DNA from 4 places in the Pseudoduganella sp. GW821-FHT11H04 genome. Region 3 is predicted to be linked to each of the others. Evidence: predicted binding sites of a transcription regulator. Region 3 holds the regulator's gene; each other region holds the start of a gene.
The links. The regulator sigma-54, encoded in region 3, starts transcription at its own class of promoters, with help from an activator protein. The targets are predictions, from matches to a motif close to TGGCANGNAANCTGCTTT.

Region 1 (2,199 bases), on a different contig from region 3:
TTGGATGAAGAGTTGCTCCATGCCGCACTCCCTGGTGTGACGCCTCGGTCTTTACGATTATAGGGACGGGTTGCCGGCCTGCTTGACGAACCCGTCCAAAGCTTGAGGCCTATCAAAAAATGCTCAGGATTTGCGGCGGCGCAATGCTACCGACATTGCCAACATCCCAGCTGCCAGCACAGCGAGCGAATCTGGTTCCGGCAATTGCTGTTGCAACGCATTGGCCAGCGTGTTGTGCTGGATCGTGATCTGGTAGCTCGTGCCCGCTGCAAGCAAGGGTGTGGTCGCCGAAAATGGCGCAGTGGCAGGTGCATAAGTCAGAGTGCCTGGCGTGCCGTCAGTGCGGCTGAGGGCGCTTTGTGCATTCAGTTCTCCCGGCGCGTAAGTAAAGACCGAGGCGCCAGTGGTCAGGTTGACGATATTGATCGACCACGACAAGCGTGCATTCGCGTTGGCATTCGGGCCCGAACCCAGCGAAACATAAGCCTGTGTGTAGGGCGTTGCATCGAACGCGACCGTCATGGTGTCCGCTGCGCCCAGCGTGATGCTGAAGGTGGTTGACGTGCCGACGTCGCAATTGCCAGAGGCAATGGCGTTCATGGCGGTCGAAGCGTCAGCGCGGGTGCGGGCATGTGCGCCTGCAGGATTGCCATTAATGATGATGGAGGCGCCGGTCAAGTCCTGGTCGGCATAACCGAAGGTGCCTGGCACCGGCGGCGGGCTGGCAAATGGCGCAAAGTTGTTGTTGGCCAGGGCAGGGCAGGGTGCGCCAACGCACTGGTGCGCTACGTTCGGCGTGCTACCGCTCAGGATGCCGAGAGATGATGCGCCATTGGCGAACACATTATTGAGCGATGCGGTTGCATGCGCGTCGTTGGTGCCCTGCAGGATAGTGAAGTCGGCGGTGCTGTAGGCGCCGCCGCCAGAATGCAACAGGCGGAAATTGTTGATGTCCAGGATCGCAGAAGCGAAGGTGGATGCCTGGGCTGGCGCGCTGGCAATGCCGACCACGATTGCGGCGGCGCTTGCCAGGAGGGACTTGCGGAAGGTAGTCATGGCTTGAATCTCCCTGAGGATATGCGGCGGGTGTGCCGGCAAGCTCTGTTGAGCAGCATCCGTGCCATGTCGCTATGCCCCGGTGTGCATTGGCCGTGAAAAGAAATCCGACGCGGGCGGAACCTTACGCGATCCTGCGCGTCCAAGCCATATTCCAAGAGGAGGACGCACTGTGGACGACGACACCATTGTTTCCCTGCTGATCGAAGAGAACGCCAGCGGCGAGCAGGCATTGCAAGCGCTGGACCAGCAACAGTTCAATATCCGCCTGGCCAATTCGGCCGGGCAGCGCGAGGCTGCCAGCGTGCTGCTGCAGAAAATGTACGGCTGGCGCGGCTACGAGATCGATCCCAACGCACCGCATGAACCGAACCGCATCACACTGGCTGCCGACAGCCAGGGCGAGACCGTCGGAACCATGTCGCTTTGCCTGGATGATCCCGCCATTGGGCTGCCGGCCGATGAAAACTTTGGCGACATTCTCTCGGGCTGGCGTGCGCAAGGACGGCATCTCTGCGAACCAGCGCGCCTGGCAATCGACCGCGACGTCAATATGCGTGTGTTTGCCGCCCTGATCCACATTTCGTATGTCTATGCCCATAACCTGCATGGCTGCACCGACTATGTGATCGAAGTCAATCCACGCCACGTCATGTTTTACAAGCGCATGCTGGGTTTCCATATAGCCGCGCCCGAACGCCATTGCTCGCGGGTTGGAGCGCCCGCGGTGCTGTTGCGGCTGGACCTGGCGCATATGGAGGAGCAGATCCATCTGCACGGCGGGCGCATGGAAGCTGGGCCCAACGAGCGCTCCTTCTACCCGTTCTTCTTCTCGCCACAAGACGAGGCCGGTATTACGCTGCGCTTGCGCGAAGGGAGGAGTTGACATGGACCGGCTCGATCCTGCCTTGCAGGCCTGGCGCTTGTTGCTGGGACCGTCACGCGTGCTTACCGAAGCAGGGGCGTTGGCGTCTTATGCGGCAAGTACTGCGGCTAATCCCGTCCTTCCGCTCGCCGTGCTGCGCCCCCTTTCCCATGGCGAAGTGGTGGCGCTCGTACGCGGCGCCGGAGAATTTGACATTCCGCTTTATCCGCTCAGCACCGGGCGGAACTGGGGCTATGGCGATGCTTGCCCTAGCGGCG
Region 2 (2,199 bases), on a different contig from region 3:
GGAAGCAGCCAACGGCGGCACCTTCTTCCTCGATGAAGTGGGCGACCTTCCGATGCCGCTGCAAGCGAAGCTGCTGCGCTTCCTGCAGGAGCGCGTGATCGAGCGCGTCGGCGGCCATGAGGAAATCCCGGTCGATGTGCGCATCGTTTGCGCGACCCACCAGAACCTGAAGGAGCTGGTGAAAGCGGGACGCTTCCGTGAAGACTTGTATTACCGTTTGTCCGAAATCGTGCTGACCATCCCGCCGCTGCGCGAGCGCGAAGGCGATGCCGTGCTGCTGGCGCAGCACTTCAAGAACCGCTTCTGCGCACAGGAAGGCCGCGGCAACCTGCATTTCAGCCCGGACGCGCTGGCGCAAATCGCCCACCATGACTGGCCGGGCAATGTGCGCGAAATGGAAAACTGCATCAAGCGCGCCATCATCATGGCCGACGGCCCGGCAATCACGGCCGACGACCTGGGCTTGTCCGGTGCACCGGTGGAAGAGGAACCGTTCAACCTGCGCCAGGTGCGCGACGAAGCGGAGTACCGCGCAATCGTGCGCGCGCTGGCCCGCGTCGAGGGTAATATTGTCAAAGCGTCGGAACTCTTGGGTGTCTCCCGCCCAACCCTGTACGACTTGCTGGAACGCCACGCCATCAAAGCTTCATCCTGATCCTAAGGCAGGCGCTGCGTTCCGCTGCGCCTGCATCCTCGTCCGCTTTTTTGCCTGGCTTTCCTGCCCCAGGCTAGACCTCTTCGCCCCGCCTTTTTTGACATTTGCCGGCCTTCGGTAAAGGTTAATTTTCCTAATTGCAAACTTCACTGTCGTAAAATTTAACACATGGCTTAGCTGAGGTTTTGCGATGTCAGCATAATCAATGACTTAGCGAGTAGGCATGTTTGATGCTTCTTTGTGTTTGTAGATCCTAACTTACTACATGGAGCGCATAATGAAAGCTATCTCGCTGATTAAGCCTTGCCTGCTGGCCTGCTCCGTTCTGGCAGGCGCTCACGCGGTTGCCGGACCGCTCACCATCAACAGTATTGAATTCAGTTTCATGAGTTACAGCAGCATGCCGCCGTCTGTTTTCAGCAGTTCCTCTGGCAGTAGTCTCGGCAACATGCCAACCGTGCTGCCAACCCCGACGGAAGACATGTCCTCGGTGGTAGTTCCCATGCCGGCCCAAATCACGCCCATCATCGAGGTGTTCGTGCCGTCCGAGCCCGGCAGTACTGCGCCGGTGATCGAAGTCTCGCAGCCAGCCACCGACGCTGCAGCGGCGGCGGCAGTTCCTGAGCCTGGTACCCTGGCACTGCTCGGCCTAGGACTTGGCATGCTGGTCATGCGCCGCCGAGGGGAATCACATGCTTAAGTCCAGGCAAGTCCCGGGACTGGCATTGGCGTTGTTGTTGGCGGCTTGTGGAGGCGGTGGCGGCGGGTCGGGGGGGGCGCCGGTTGCATCGAACAATCCGCCCGTCACCGCGCCGACACCAACGCCATCACCCACGGTCGAGGGCAATATCGTCACGTCGGTGCCAACGCCCACTTATGCCGTGGGCAGCGGCGCTTATTCCGTGTTCAACGCCATCAATGCCTTGCGCGGCAAGATCGGTTCCGGCTTGCTGGCGCAAAGCCTGTTGCTCGACAAGTCGGCCGATGCGCACTGGAGCTACATCAACCAGAACGGCATCACTGAATTGCATGGCGAGACAGCAGGCAAGCCCGGCTACACCGGAGCCCGCGCGGCCGACAGGATCAGCGCTGCAGGGTATAGCGCCGCAGTGTCCGGCGAAGCAATCTTCAGTACCGGCGGCACGGACAAGTACTCCACCTGCGTAGCGGAATGGGCCAATTCGGTCTATCACGCGGCCTTGCTGTTTGCCAGCACGATCGACATCGGGGTATCGGCGAACAACTTCAATCCGCCTGATGGCGCGTCAACGCTGTGCGTAGTCGACGTCGCGACCAGCGTGACGCAATCGGCGCAGTTGCCCGGTACGGGAAGCATCCGTGCTTTTCCTTACGCCAACCAGGCCGAGGTGCCGTTCGTGTTCTTGAACCGCAGCGAAATGCCGACGCCAGTGCCGGACTTGCTCGAAGTGGGCACGCCAATCACGGTCAGCTTTGAAACCAGGGGCATGACGATCGCAACGCCCATTGCGATCAGCCAGTTCAGCCTGACGCCTGCCGGTGGCACTGCGGTTGACGCCAGGATC
Region 3 (2,199 bases):
CCAATCCGCGCTTCGTGCTGCTGGACGAACCGTTCGCCGGCGTCGACCCGATCGCCGTGATCGAAATCCAACGAATCGTGCGTTTCCTGAAGGAGCGCAACATCGGCGTTCTGATCACCGACCATAATGTACGGGAGACCCTCGGCATTTGCGACCGCGCCTACATCATCAACCAGGGCGCCGTGCTGGCTTCGGGCCGCCCGGACGACATCATTGCCAATGAATCCGTACGCCGCGTTTATCTCGGCGAACACTTCCGCATGTAAGCGAAGGCCATGAAACAAACACTGCAACTGCGAACCTCGCAACACCTGGCGCTGACGCCGCAGCTGCAACAATCCATCCGCCTGCTGCAGCTGTCCACGCTGGAGCTGCACCAGGAGTTGGAACAGCTGCTCGGCGACAATCCGATGCTGGAGCGTCTTGACGATCCGCTCGACCACTCTGTGCGGCTGCTGGCCGATGGCGCCATCAGCCAGGGTAGCGGCAATGGCACCGAAGGCCCCGCCACGCCAGCGCAGGAAAGTGCGCCGGGCGAGTGTGGCGAAGCCCCGGCCGCAGCCTCCGAAGGCGACGCCTATGAAGGCGGCGAAGGCGAGGGCGGCAACGGCAGCGACGACACGGACTGGAGTTCCAGCTCCGGCAGCAAATCTGCCGACGACGAAGACAGCCGCCCGCAGCTGGAAGCTTCCGGCTGCACCTTGCGCGAACACTTGCTGGAACAGATGCGAGTGACCGTACAGGAGCCGCGCGACCGCGCCCTGATGGAAATGATCATCGACGCGCTGGACGACAATGGCTACCTGGAAGAGCCGCTGGAAGAAATCCACGAGCGTCTGCCGCCCGAGCTGGAAATCGAACTGGATGACCTTCGCTGCAGCCTGGTGCTGTTGCAAAGCTTTGACCCGGCCGGCGTGGCCGCACGCAATGCTTCCGAATGCCTGGCGCTGCAGATCAAGCGCATGCCAGGCGTGCCGATGGTGACGCGCCGCATGGCGCTGGTCATCGTCGAGAAGCACCTGGCATGGTTCGCCCAGCGCGAGTTCACCAAACTGAAAAAAGCCCTCGACTGCGACGACGAAGATTTGCGCGAAGCGCAGTGCGTCATCCGCCAGTGCAACCCGCACCCGGGCGCCGAGTTCGCATCGGGCGATTCCGATTACGTCGTGCCCGACGTGATCGTGAAGAAGGGCCGCGGCGGCTGGCTGGTCATGCTGAATAACGACGTGGTGCCGCGCCTGCGTGTGAACGCGCTGTACGCCAACCTGCTCAAGCAGGGCAAAAGCGAGTCGCAGATGAACGGCCAGCTGCAGGAAGCTAAGTGGCTGATCAAGAATATGCGCCAGCGCTTCGACACCATCCTGCGCGTCGCGGAAGCGATAGTAGAAAGACAAAAGAATTTTTTCAGCCATGGCGCGGTCGCCATGAGGCCCCTTGTGTTGCGTGAAATTGCTGATACACTGGGACTACACGAGAGCACTATTTCTCGCGTAACAACTCAAAAATATATGCTCACCCCGCATGGCATGTTTGAGTTGAAATATTTCTTTGGTAGCCACGTCGCGACCGAAGCTGGGGGTGAAGCTTCATCGACTGCGATACGGGCACTGATCGTGCAACTGACAGGAGCAGAAGACCCGAAAAATCCTTTATCCGACAGTAAGATTGCGGACATGCTGGGAGAACAAGGCATGGTGATTGCGCGACGGACTGTTGCCAAATATCGAGAAGCGTTGAAAATCCCTCCGGTAAGCCTCCGCAAATCTTTGTAGTGCAGTGCATGGGTTCCTCTGTGCGTTTCGGCGTACACGAACTCGAGAGCGACATCATCTTTAGGAGTGTGTATGAATCTCACCATCAGTGGACATCATGTCGAAGTGACCCCGGCCATTCGCGAGTACGTGCAGAGCAAGCTGGAACGAGTCAAGCGCCATTTCGATCAAGTAATCGATATTGCTGTCATCCTGACTGTAGATAACCTCACCGAGAAAGAGAAACGTCAGAAAGCGGAAATCAACCTGCGCATGTCTGGCAAAACTGTTTACGTCGAAAGCCTGTCGCAAGATCTCTACGCCGCCATCGATACCCTGATTGATAAACTGGATCGCCAGGTCATGAAATACAAAGACCGTGTGCAGAACCACAGTCATGCGGCCATCAAGCATTTCCCGGATACGTACGAAGCACCACCCACCGCCA
Region 4 (2,199 bases), on a different contig from region 3:
TTGGTCGCGGTGGTTGCGTTCTTCCAGGTTACGTTAGCTTTGGAACCATCCAGGCCGGTTGGGGTCATGGTGATGTTGGAACCTGCAGTTACGTTCTTGCCCAGGTCGGTCAGGGTCAGGGTCAGGACACCGCTGGTCTTGTCGAAGGTAATACCCGAAACTTCTTTGGTTGGGGTGAATGGCTTGACTGGGCTGCCACCAGCGGTATCACCAATGTCGCACTTGTTGTAGTCGCCGCCGGATTCCTGAACGCAAACACCGATTGCGGTTTTGATGGAATCAGCTGCGGAAATCGCTGCAGCAGCTTTGGCTTTCAGGGTGTACTCCGAATAGGCAGGGATAGCAACTGCTGCCAGAATACCGATAATTGCCACAACGATCATCAGTTCGATCAGGGTGAAGCCGGCTTGTGCTTGCTGCTTGATCTGTTTCATCGATTTCATTTTGCTACTCCTTCAGGTAGGGGACTAAGAATTTGGTGCCACACCTGGATATGAGCAACGGCCGTGCCATCTTTTTTTGACAACAAAAACGGCCCAAAATTGTCGCAAATTGTCACTTTTGGCCGGTTGAGATGACGATTTTAGTCAAGCCCTCTACATTTTTGTCAGTTTACACGTGCGTCGTCTGCCTTTTTTCGTCACTAGCAAAAAAAAACCGGACCAACGGCCCGGTTTTTTTCCTTCAGATACTCTAATTAGATTAGGTAGCTGGGTTGTTCTTCTCAACAGCGGTGATGAACACTGGGTTGGTCGCGGTGGTTGCGTTCTTCCAGGTTACGTTCGCTTTGGAACCATCCAGGCCGGTAGGCTCCATGGTGATAGTGGAGCCAGCACCAACGTTCTTGCCCAGGTCGGTCAGGGTCAGGGTCAGGACGCCGGAGGTCTTGTTGAAGGTGATCGACGACACTTCTTTGGTCTTGGCGAATGGCTTCACTGGGGAGCCGCCAGCGGTGTCGCCGATGTCGCACTTATTGTAGTCGCCACCCGATTCCTGAACGCAAACTCCGATGGCGGTTTTCAGGGAGTCAGCAGCAGAGATCGCTGCGGCAGCTTTGGCCTTCAGGGTGTACTCGGAGTAGGCTGGGATTGCTACAGCAGCCAGAACACCGATGATCGCCACAACGATCATCAGTTCGATCAGGGTAAAGCCAGCTTGCGCTTGTTGCTTGATTTGCTTCATCGATTTCATTTTGTAGTTTCCAAAACAAGGGTTGTTAAAGTCTCGCAGATTCCATTGAGCAATTGGCATGCCAGCTTAATAATTAAGCAAAAAGCATCATTTTGCCTAATTTATAAGCAAAATTCTGATTTTGACTGACAATTTCTGCTCGGCAAGTGACGAAAATTATCAGTTGCGAAGGTGGGGCTGACAATAAGTGTCAGGCTGGGAGGCGGAAAGCCATCAAAATTCCGCTGAGATCAAGGATGTCGCCGGTCTTCAGGCGCTGTGGCTGGCGCGGCATTGGGTCGCCGTTCAGCAGTGGAGACTTGTCGCCTTCCACATGGGCGGCGGAATAGCCATCGGCGGCGCGAGCGATCACCACCACCTGCACACCAGGGCGGCCGAGGCTGGTGACGGCCTTGGTCAGGCTGAGGGTTTTGCCGGCATTGGTGCCGTTGAGGACTTCAATATGGCCAAGCGGCAACTCCACCGCCGGTGCGATTGCGGCGAACTGGGTGGCCGGTGCGGCTTGGGCAGGCTGGGCTGCTTGTACAGACTGCGGTGGCCGAGGGCGCTGCGGCGGCACCGGCATGGCCGGGACAGTTGCGGCGGCTGCGGCCAAAGGGCGGATGCCGTCCGTGACGAATTCGAGGTGGTACTTGGCCATCTTGATCACATCCTTATTCTGCAGGAAGTGCTTACCGATGCGGTGGCCGTTAACAAAGGTACCGTTGGTGCTTTGGAGGTCTTCCAGGAAGGAGTCGTCCAGGATGGTGGTGACAATGGCGTGCTCGCCGCTCACTGCGGCGTGATTCAGCACAATATCGTTATGCTTATGGCGGCCAACGGTCATGCGCTCCTTGGTGAGCTGCACCGTTTGCTCGATGACGCCTTCACGCATGACGAGTAGTTTTGCCAAATCGTTATCTCCAGTTGAAACAAAAACGGGGAGCCGAGGCTCCCCGTTAGCTTACGGCTAATATTACAGCATTGCCTTCAGCAGGCGAGCCATTTCGGATGGGTTCTTGGTAACCT

Region 1: the regulator sigma-54 is predicted to act here: its motif matches at 1,106-1,123, upstream of AC1RTP_RS22530 (EDSAP-1 family PEP-CTERM protein).
Region 2: the regulator sigma-54 is predicted to act here: its motif matches at 875-892, upstream of AC1RTP_RS09300 (PEP-CTERM sorting domain-containing protein).
Region 4: the regulator sigma-54 is predicted to act here: its motif matches at 1,238-1,255, upstream of AC1RTP_RS15280 (pilin).

What each region holds. Positions count from the first base shown of each region.
Region 1 is NZ_JBXARE010000012.1:130,576-132,774, reverse strand. Features, by position in the region: gene AC1RTP_RS22535 (XrtA system polysaccharide chain length determinant) at 1-21, opposite strand, end outside; gene AC1RTP_RS22530 (EDSAP-1 family PEP-CTERM protein) at 124-1,056, opposite strand; gene AC1RTP_RS22525 (N-acyl amino acid synthase FeeM domain-containing protein) at 1,229-1,942, shown strand; gene AC1RTP_RS22520 (FAD-binding oxidoreductase) at 1,944-2,199, shown strand, end outside.
Region 2 is NZ_JBXARE010000003.1:478,595-480,793, forward strand. Features, by position in the region: gene prsR (PEP-CTERM-box response regulator transcription factor) at 1-655, shown strand, start outside; gene AC1RTP_RS09300 (PEP-CTERM sorting domain-containing protein) at 933-1,355, shown strand; gene AC1RTP_RS09305 (hypothetical protein) at 1,348-2,199, shown strand, end outside.
Region 3 is NZ_JBXARE010000010.1:88,814-91,012, reverse strand. Features, by position in the region: gene lptB (LPS export ABC transporter ATP-binding protein) at 1-266, shown strand, start outside; gene AC1RTP_RS20570 (RNA polymerase factor sigma-54) at 276-1,772, shown strand; gene hpf (ribosome hibernation-promoting factor, HPF/YfiA family) at 1,845-2,199, shown strand, end outside.
Region 4 is NZ_JBXARE010000006.1:104,129-106,327, forward strand. Features, by position in the region: gene AC1RTP_RS15275 (pilin) at 1-443, opposite strand, end outside; gene AC1RTP_RS15280 (pilin) at 703-1,191, opposite strand; gene AC1RTP_RS15285 (FHA domain-containing protein) at 1,382-2,083, opposite strand; gene sucD (succinate--CoA ligase subunit alpha) at 2,147-2,199, opposite strand, start outside.